Regions from separate parts of the Vibrio celticus genome, predicted to be linked through region 1. Evidence: predicted binding sites of a transcription regulator. Region 1 holds the regulator's gene; each other region holds the start of a gene.
What was found. The regulator PurR, encoded in region 1, represses purine synthesis genes. The targets are predictions, from matches to a motif close to TNANGNAAACGTTTNCNTNA.
Positions count from the first base shown of each region.

Region 2: a site for PurR is predicted at 1,758-1,777, ahead of metK (methionine adenosyltransferase). Genes of this name have one in related genera too.
Region 3: a site for PurR is predicted at 1,302-1,321, ahead of folD (bifunctional methylenetetrahydrofolate dehydrogenase/methenyltetrahydrofolate cyclohydrolase FolD). Genes of this name have one in related genera too.

Region 1 covers NZ_AP025463.1:2,315,495-2,318,777, forward strand. Annotated here, with positions in the region: gene torR (two-component system response regulator TorR) at 1-206, opposite strand, end outside; gene torD (molecular chaperone TorD) at 492-1,139, shown strand; gene purR (HTH-type transcriptional repressor PurR) at 1,455-2,459, shown strand; cyclic di-GMP riboswitch class I at 2,630-2,715, shown strand; gene OCV19_RS10430 (TfoX/Sxy family DNA transformation protein) at 2,843-3,283, shown strand, end outside.
Region 2 covers NZ_AP025463.1:447,621-450,903, forward strand. Annotated here, with positions in the region: gene OCV19_RS02240 (DUF2189 domain-containing protein) at 1-77, opposite strand, end outside; gene metK (methionine adenosyltransferase) at 446-1,600, opposite strand; gene tkt (transketolase) at 1,958-3,283, shown strand, end outside.
Region 3 covers NZ_AP025463.1:933,789-937,071, reverse strand. Annotated here, with positions in the region: gene OCV19_RS04465 (iron chelate uptake ABC transporter family permease subunit) at 1-251, opposite strand, end outside; gene OCV19_RS04460 (hypothetical protein) at 279-422, shown strand; gene OCV19_RS04455 (IucA/IucC family C-terminal-domain containing protein) at 409-903, shown strand; tRNA gene OCV19_RS04450 (tRNA-Arg) at 1,112-1,188, opposite strand; gene folD (bifunctional methylenetetrahydrofolate dehydrogenase/methenyltetrahydrofolate cyclohydrolase FolD) at 1,400-2,257, shown strand; gene OCV19_RS04440 (cation:proton antiporter) at 2,383-3,283, opposite strand, start outside.

The DNA of each region.
Region 1 (3,283 bases):
CGTAATTCGCGAGTTAGCATCAATCCATCTTCGCCTGGTAAGTTGATGTCCAGCATAATGAGGTCAACGTTGTTTTCTTCTAACACGTTTCTCATTTGAGCGCCGCTTTCTGCTTCGCTCACTGTGTAACCCTCGTTCTGGAAGTATCCAACCAGTTTACTGCGGGTTACCACATCATCTTCTACGACTAATACGTGATAGCTCATCTACACCACTTTTCTTATTTAATAGTTTCAGTGACTATTCTATTCATAACTAGTAACAATTCTAGTGGTACAGAAGATAAAAGCCAGAAACATGGATTTTTTTTGATACAAGACAATCTTAAACCTTGCTATTTATCGTCCATCGCAATTCAATATAGGCATTACTACTAACGAGTAACTTTGCGTTTTGCAAATAGCCTTGTTATTCAGCCTTGGTGTGCTTATGCCCAAGTGACTTCAAGATGCATATAAGCAACATCACAAGACTAAGTCAGGATCTAACAAATGAAAGATACGAAAGCGTTCAACGAGCAAAGAGCAGAAATATACTGGTGGCTATCAAGCTTATTTGCCAAAGAGCTCACTCAAGAAGAACTCGATCACTACCACTCTGTTGAAATTCGTTCTTTCCTAACTGGTTTAGGCGAAAATGAGACACTAAAGCCAGCGATTGATAAGTTAGTGGATGCGCTGAACCGCCTACAAACACGTGAAGATGCTCAGCTAGAACTGTCTGCAGACTTTTGCGACCTATTCTTAAAGACAGATAAACACGGCGCTCTTCCTTACGCTTCAATGTATATCGGCGAAACTGGCCTCTTGAATGATAAGCCAGCAAAAGATATGGAAGAGATCATGGCTAAACACAACTTAGTCGTGAACCAAGATCTAAAAGAGCCAGCAGACCACATTGCTATTGAACTCGATTTCCTTGGTAACTTAATCATTCGTTCAAACGAAACGGATATTGAAGAAGAGCTAGAGAATTCATTTGCCGTTCAACAGCAGTTTATCGAACAACAATTGCTGACTTGGGTACCAAAGTTCAACGTGAAATGTCATGACGTTGATGAATTCGGTTTCTACGCCTCCGTCTCATCTTTGCTACTCGCATTCTGTCAATTAGACACTCAATATTTAGCCGGTGAATAGCTTATTGGATGACTAGGTAAATAAATTCAGCAGAATGTGACAATTCACCCGGATTTCTGGGTGAATTTTATTGCGAGTAATTTCTAGTCAGTCTAAAATTGTGACCGCAAACGATAAAATATGAAACATTCACGAAATGCTATGCTTATTAAAGTTCAGAGCATTTCGGTGTTAAGACAAGCCGCTCAATAGCGGTTTTTTGTTTTTTAGCACTTTAGTACCCAAAGAGCCCTACAAATTTAAGCTCTTAGTTAGGTAGCTTAACGGCTACTTTATTCCGTACTTTGGGAAAGTAGCTTCTAATAGGATAAAACCATGGCCACTATAAAAGATGTCGCTCGCTTAGCCGGCGTATCAACAACAACCGTTTCTCACGTAATTAATAAAACTCGCTTTGTTGCAGAAGCAACTCAAGAAAAAGTAAACAAAGCCGTAGATGAACTGAACTATGCACCAAGTGCTGTTGCTCGTAGCTTGAAATGTAATACAACACGCACTATTGGCATGCTAGTGACTCAATCAACTAACCTATTCTTCTCTGAAGTTATCGATGGTGTTGAAAGCTACTGCTACCGTCAAGGTTACACTTTGATCCTGTGTAATACGGGCGGCATCTATGAGAAGCAACGTGACTACATTCGAATGCTTGCAGAGAAACGTGTAGATGGCATCTTAGTTATGTGTTCTGACCTAACTGAAGAACTAAGAGAGATGTTAGACCGTCACGCTGACATCCCTAAAGTTATCATGGACTGGGGTCCAGAGAGCTCTCAGGCTGATAAGATCATCGATAACTCAGAAGAAGGTGGCTACCTAGCGACCAAATACCTTATTGAACGCGGTCACTCTAAGATTGCATGTTTAAGTGGCCACTTAGACAAAGCAGCATGTGTTGAACGTATTGCCGGTTACAAGCGCGCACTCAACGAAGCAAAGATTTCTGCTGATGAAAATATGATCATCGAAGGCAACTTTGAGTGTGATACGGCTGTTCTTGCTGCAGAACAAATCGTTGAGATGGAAGATCGTCCAACGGCAGTATTCTGCTTTAACGACACAATGGCACTCGGCTTAATGAGCCGACTGCAAGAAAAAGGCATCCGCATTCCTGAAGATATCTCAGTGATCGGTTACGACAACATCGAACTCGCTGAATACTTCTCTCCGCCGTTAACGACAGTTCACCAACCAAAACGTCGTGTTGGTAAGAATGCATTCGAAATTCTATTGGAGCGCATCAAAGACAAAGACCACGAAAAACGCGTCTTCGAAATGCACCCTGAAATTGTTGAACGAAGTACAGTTAAGACGTTAAATTAATTGATAATTCGAGTTTAATTTCATCAAGCGCACCTTTAGGTGCGCTTTTTTTATCAGCAACCATAATGAACCCTTATGCATAAATGAAAGATCATTAATTGAAGCAATGTCACATTTTGAAATATCAACTGTGAGCTTCATTCAACAAAAACTTTATTCTATTCAATCAGTCACGCACAGGGCAAACCACTCGAAAGAGTGAGACGCAAAGCTTCCGGCCTAAACCACTCGTTGGTATGGTAGCGGGGTTACCGATGGCAAAATGCAGTAACTACTAATAATTTAGTAATTTACGGCTTATTGACAATTTAATTGCAACATTTTGCTAATCTCTCGGACCTGCTTATTTGGTGGCGTAGTTCAAATACACCGAGATAAATAACATGGATAAACCGATACTAAAGGACTCGATGAAGTTATTTGAGTCCCTAGGAAAAATAAAATCACGCTCAATGTTTGGTGGCTTCGGTCTTTTTGCTGATGACACTATGTTTGCTCTGGTTGTAAATGACCAGTTGCACATACGCGCAGACAAAGGCACAACGAAACAATTCGAACAACAAGGGTTTCAACCATACGTCTACAAAAAACGTGGTTTCCCTGTCGTTACTAAATATTTCGCTTTACCTGAAGGCCTCTGGCAAGATCAAGAGAAAATCTTGCAGCTTGCAACCACGTCTCTAGGTTTTGCTAAAGAAGAAAAAGCTGAGCAGTCTTCTGCCAAGCCGACCCGACTCAAGGATCTGCCTAATCTTCGACTCGCTACCGAGCGTATGTTGAAAAAGGCAGGGATCGATTCTGTAGAACGTTTATATGAATCTGGC
Region 2 (3,283 bases), 1.8 Mb from region 1:
ATGGTGCGAGCGTAATCCTTATCGCTGACCTTGTGTTTTTTATCGTTCAGTTCGGATGGGTGCGCGGTACGAGGCATAGATCCCCCTAGTTAAATAACGTCCTAGTTATAATTCCATAAGGCTCATCGATGTGGCTTGTGTGAGAGTTATGGGGTTGAGCTAAATTGCTCTTTGTCATCCCAGTTTTTGTTCTAGCGTGCATTTAACGAACGTTATCAGACTGAATTAATTTAAGTTAAATGTGAGCTTGATCGCTTAGGAGTTACCTTAACTATTGTCAGTAGTGTTAGAAAACACAAATTATCAGCGGCTTTTTATACTAAGTGGTTAACGGTAAAGAAGGGCGTTATATAAGAGAATGGCGAGTGAAAGTAAGGTAAGTACATAAAAATAAAGCCCTTACTAAGAAGTAAGGGCTTTAAAGAAACAAATCGCAGTGGCTAAATTATTTTAGGCCAGCGAAGTCCGCAAGGATTGCTGCTTTGTCAGTCGCTTCCCAAGGGAACTCTTCACGACCGAAGTGGCCGTATGCAGCAGTCTGCTTGTAGATAGGCTGAAGAAGGTTCAACATCTCTTGAAGACCGTATGGACGTAGGTCGAAGTTTTGACGAACTGCTTCAATGATAATTTCGTGAGCTACTTTTTCAGTACCAAACGTTTCAACCATGATAGATGTTGGATCAGCAACACCGATAGCGTAAGACAGTTGAATCTCACAGCGGTCAGCCATGCCAGCAGCAACGATGTTTTTCGCAACGTAACGAGCCGCATAAGCTGCAGAACGGTCTACTTTTGATGGATCTTTACCAGAGAATGCACCGCCGCCGTGACGAGCTGCGCCGCCGTAGGTATCAACGATGATCTTACGACCTGTTAGACCACAGTCACCCATTGGGCCGCCGATTACGAAACGGCCTGTTGGGTTGATGAAGAAGTTAGTGTCTTTGTTGATCCACTCAGCAGGAAGTACTGGCTTGATGATCTCTTCCATTACTGCTTCACGTAGGTCAGGTGTTGTTACTGAGTCGCAGTGTTGAGTCGAAAGAACAACAGCGTCGATACCAACGATCTTACCTTGGTCGTATTGGAACGTAACTTGAGATTTCGCATCTGGGCGAAGGAAGTCAAGTTTACCGCTCTTACGTACTTCAGCTTGCTTTTTAACAAGAAGGTGAGAGTAAGTAATTGGAGCCGGCATTAGGATTGGTGTTTCGTTAGTCGCGTAACCAAACATGATACCTTGGTCGCCTGCGCCTTGCTCTTTAGGATCTTCTTTATCAACACCTTGGTTGATGTCTGGAGATTGCTTACCAATTGTGTTTAGAACAGCACAAGAGTCAGCGTCAAAGCCCATATCAGAATGAACGTAACCAATTTCACGTACTGTTTCACGAGTGATTTCTTCGATATCAACCCATGCAGACGTTGTTACTTCACCGCCAACCATAACCATGCCGGTTTTAACGTAAGTCTCACAAGCAACACGTGCTTTTGGATCTTGTTCCAAGATGGCATCAAGAACAGCATCAGAGATTTGGTCTGCAATTTTATCTGGATGGCCTTCTGAAACAGATTCAGAAGTGAATAGGTGCTTAGCCATGAGAGCTCCACTTTTAGTTTTTGGTATAAATAGTTTATGGCGTCGCAAGCTAGGAAGCGCCGCCATTAAATACAGTATATTTTGTAGGTGTTTCTACATCTAGACGGCTATTCTAAATTCCAGCGGTCGAATTACAAGCTCTTTTTTATGATATGTCATAACTAATCGTTTGCGTATGGATTGAGATAAGCCACTGCCAAGTGATGTAAATGTTCGAAAATTGCGAAAAATGACCGTTAAAATGCCAGTAAAACGTTTGCAGTCGCAATAGTCGTTTGAGAGAATACCCGCGCTAATAAAAATGAAAACTTTAGCAATTATCTCTTTTTTAAATCGCTTATGTACTCAGGAGCAGACATGCCTTCTCGTAAAGATCTAGCCAATGCAATCCGCGCACTTAGCATGGACGGTGTTCAACAAGCAAATTCAGGCCACCCAGGCGCACCTATGGGTATGGCTGACATCGCTGAAGTTCTTTGGCGTGGCCACTTGAACCACAACCCTGCAAACCCAGAGTGGGCTGACCGTGACCGTTTTATCTTGTCTAACGGCCATGGTTCAATGTTGATTTACTCTCTGCTTCACCTTGCAGGTTACGAGCTTTCAATTGAAGACCTGAAAAACTTCCGTCAACTGCACTCTAAGACTCCAGGTCACCCAGAGTACGGTTACGCTCCTGGTATCGAGACAACGACTGGTCCTCTAGGTCAAGGCATCACTAACGCTGTTGGTATGGCAATGGCTGAGAAAGCGCTTGCTGCTCAATTCAACAAAGAAGGCCACGACATCGTAGACCACTACACTTATGCATTCATGGGTGATGGCTGTCTGATGGAAGGTATCTCACACGAAGCATGTTCTCTAGCAGGTACGCTTGGTCTTGGTAAGCTGGTTGCTTTCTGGGATGACAACGGTATCTCTATCGATGGTGAAGTGGAAGGTTGGTTCTCTGACGATACACCTAAGCGTTTTGAAGCTTACGGCTGGCATGTAATCCCAGCGGTAGATGGTCACGACTCTGACGCTATCAATGCAGCGATTGAAGCGGCTAAAGCAGACCCTCGTCCAACTCTTATCTGTACTAAAACTATCATCGGTTTTGGTTCTCCAAACAAAGCAGGTACGCACGACTGTCACGGTGCTCCACTAGGCGCTGATGAAATCACAGCAACTAAAGCTGCACTGGGTTGGGAACACGGTCCTTTCGAAATCCCAGCGGATATCGCAGCTGAGTGGAATGCAAAAGAAGCAGGCGCAGCGAAAGAAGCAGCGTGGAATGCTAAATTTGACGCATACGCAGCGGCTTACCCTGAGCTAGCAGCAGAATTCAAACGTCGTACTAACGGCGAGCTTCCTGCTGAGTGGGAAGAGAAAGCAAACGCAATCATTGCTGATCTTCAAGCTAACCCAGCAAACATCGCTTCACGTAAAGCATCTCAAAACGCACTAGAAGCGTTTGGTCAAATGCTTCCAGAATTCATGGGCGGCTCTGCTGACCTTGCGCCTTCTAACCTAACTATGTGGTCTGGTTCTAAGTCTCTTGAAGCAACTGACTTCACTGGTAACTACATCCACTACGGTGTACGTGAATTCGGTATGACGGCTATCATGAACGGTATCGCTCTGCACGGTGGTTTCGTACCATACGGCGCAACGTTCCTAATGTTCATGGAATACGCGCGT
Region 3 (3,283 bases), 1.4 Mb from region 1:
AGGCCGGCTAAAACGATCATGTTGTGACTGGCTCCCGGGAAAACCACCAGCAGACAAGCGATCATTAAGACAGAACTGGTACTGACCCCTGAAATATCAGGGCTTGCTAACGGATTTCTGAATAGTGTTTGTAGCAAAGTCCCCCCGCAAGCCAATGCAAAGCCTGCAAGTTCTGCAAGTCCTGCAAGTCCTGCTAAAACAATCTGGGGTGCATTTGGCGTGAGCGTGCTGAGCACATCATTGCAGAACATAAACGTCCAATCACTATGGCAGCTTTGATGCAAGGAGACCTCAACGGAAAGCCTTTAATTGGTTCTCTAATCGATGCATCAGGTATCACTATTGAGCAGTGGCTAGAAAAACTGTTTAGCCATGTCGTAGTCCCACTCTACCATTTGATGTGTAAGTATGGCGTTGTGTAAGTATGGCGTTGGTCTTGTTGCGCATGGACAAAACATCACTCTAGTTCTAGAAGACAATATACCTTGTGGTTGTATTATCAAAGACTTCCATGGCGACTTAAGAATCGTCAATCAAGAGTTTCCCGAGTTAAACTCGCTTGACGGATCTATCAAAGAAAACCTCACACGATTACCGCCACACTATTTGGTCCACGACTTATTAACCGGTCACTTTGCTACGGTGTTAAGGTTTATTTCTCCGAGAATCGCGGCGTTGGGCTTCGAAGAGGTAGACTTCTATCGCTTATTACGTCGTGTAATTCAGGCGTATAAAGAACAACATTCACACCTTGAAGAGAGGTTTAATCAATTTGATTTGATGACTCCACAAATCGACAAAATTTGCATAAATCGAGTCAGATTTAAGATTGGTTATGGGGATACGAACGAAAGACCACTGCCCGATATTGGAAAGCCAATTAATAACCCACTCATGCAATAGCTTATGTTTTAGTCGCCAGAGGAGCTATCGCAAACTTTGAAGCGACAAGTTAAGATTTATTCGCCCACTTAATTGACCTCTGATCGTGGGCTTTTTTTCACTTTGCCATACCTGTAGATTCATCGTTACTTGACCATATACTTAACTACAAAGGCCAGAAACGACAAAGGCCTGACAACTTAAAAAGTTATCAGGCCTTATAGAATAATGGCACGCCCTGAAGGATTCGAACCTTCGACCACCTCCTTAGAAGGGAGGTGCTCTATCCAGCTGAGCTAAGGGCGCGCTACAGGAACGAATTATACGAATTCGAATCAGTAAAGCAACGGCTTTATGTAACATTCTGATCTAAGTGGGTAAAAAAAGGCCAACAAACATATAAGTGTTGAAAAATAGACCAAAGCAAACGTTTGCTTGATGGTAATCAAAAAGATTTTCTGGAATAATGCGCCAAAAACATCAGCCACTAACTTGAATATCAATACTAAGGAAATTCATGACTGCTCAAAATATTGATGGAAAGCTAATTTCTCAAACGGTTCGCTCCGAAGTTGCTGCACGTGTAAAAGCTCGTACTGAAGCTGGATTACGCGCTCCGGGCCTAGCGGTTGTTTTAGTGGGTGAAGACCCTGCTTCTCAGGTTTACGTTGGAAGTAAGCGTAAAGCGTGTGAAGAAGTTGGCTTCGTATCTAAATCTTACGACTTGCCAGCCACTGCGACAGAGGACGAATTGTTAACACTGGTAGACCAACTGAACGACGATCCAGAAATCGACGGTATTCTTGTTCAACTGCCTCTACCAGCAGGCATTGATAGCACTCACGTTCTTGAGCGTATCACGCCAGAAAAAGACGTTGATGGCTTCCACCCCTACAATGTCGGCCGTTTGGCTCAGCGCATGCCTAAGCTTCGCTCTTGCACGCCAAAAGGCATCATCACGCTGCTTGACCGTTACAACATCGACTTACGTGGTAAGCACGCGGTTGTGGTTGGCGCATCAAACATCGTAGGTCGCCCAATGACGCTAGAGCTTCTTCTAGCAGGTTGTACGACGACAACATGTCACCGCTTCACCAAAGACCTTGAAGGTCACGTGCGTCAAGCAGACGTTGTTGTAGTTGCCGTTGGTAAACCTAACTTCATTCCTGGCGCTTGGATTAAGAAAGGCGCTGTTGTGGTCGATGTGGGTATCAACCGTTTGGAATCTGGCAAACTAGTGGGTGACGTTGAATACGACGTAGCGAAAGAAAGCGCAAGCTTCATCACACCTGTGCCGGGTGGTGTTGGCCCAATGACGGTGGCGAGCCTAATCGAGAACACCATGATCGCTTGTGAGCAATTTCACTCGAAATAGTCCGCAGCGCATATAAATAAATTAGAAAGCCGCAACGTGATGAACGTTGCGGCTTTTTTGATGCTTTGGTACTTAGCTATTCGTTTTTAAAACGGGGTGACTCGCTTTTGATGAAGCGCTCGTTGCTACTTATCTGGACTATCAACTTTTTCCGTCTGTTCAGAAGGCGGTAATAAACTAATAAGCTCACACTCCGTTGATATGAGTTTTTCCAACTCAGATCCTTGTGTCATTAAACGGAAATCACCGCCAGTGATCACCCCAAGAGGAATGGCTTTAGGATACAAAGCATTAAACTCTTTTAAATCAAATGCCTCGGTCAAACCTGTACTTTTAATTTGGCTACCCTGAGCCATCAGTGAGTTAAGCTTAGAATAGGTAACCCCTTCCGAAAACAGACTTCTATTGCCATCGCGGCTCACCTGGTGCCTTTCATGTTTATTCTCTGAGGATTCAAGCTCAAACACCTTATTTCCACCAAACTCGTCTTGATAGTGCATGCTAACTAACGGGTTGGTTTGACGATAAGGCGACACGATCATCGCACGCCCTATTCCATCCAATTCCAGATTATTTTCAGCGTGACTCGAAGCTGGGTTACCAAAGTAGACATTCAAGTTATCCATGCGTGCTAAGCGAATGCTTTCCCAGTTGGTATCGGCAAGCACACTATTGATGTTGTGTGTCGCCAATACTTTGGCAAACTGGCGTGAAAACTGAGTCGCACCAAAGAAGATAACGCCTTGTGCCTTCTCTTGAGTCACACCTAGCCTTCTTGCCCACCAACTCGCGGTGAGGCTTTGAATCACAACTGTACCGATGATGATCAAGAACACCATTGGTACCAGCAGGTCTGCACCTTCTATCAATTGTTTTTCTTGAAGCTTGATTGCAAACAGAGAAGAAACCGCGGCAGCCACGATCCCGCGCGGCGCCATCCAGCTCAAAAACCATTTTTCCGCAGAAGTAAGATCCGTACCGATCCCGCTGAACCACACGCTCAAAGGACGCGCCACCAGCATCACT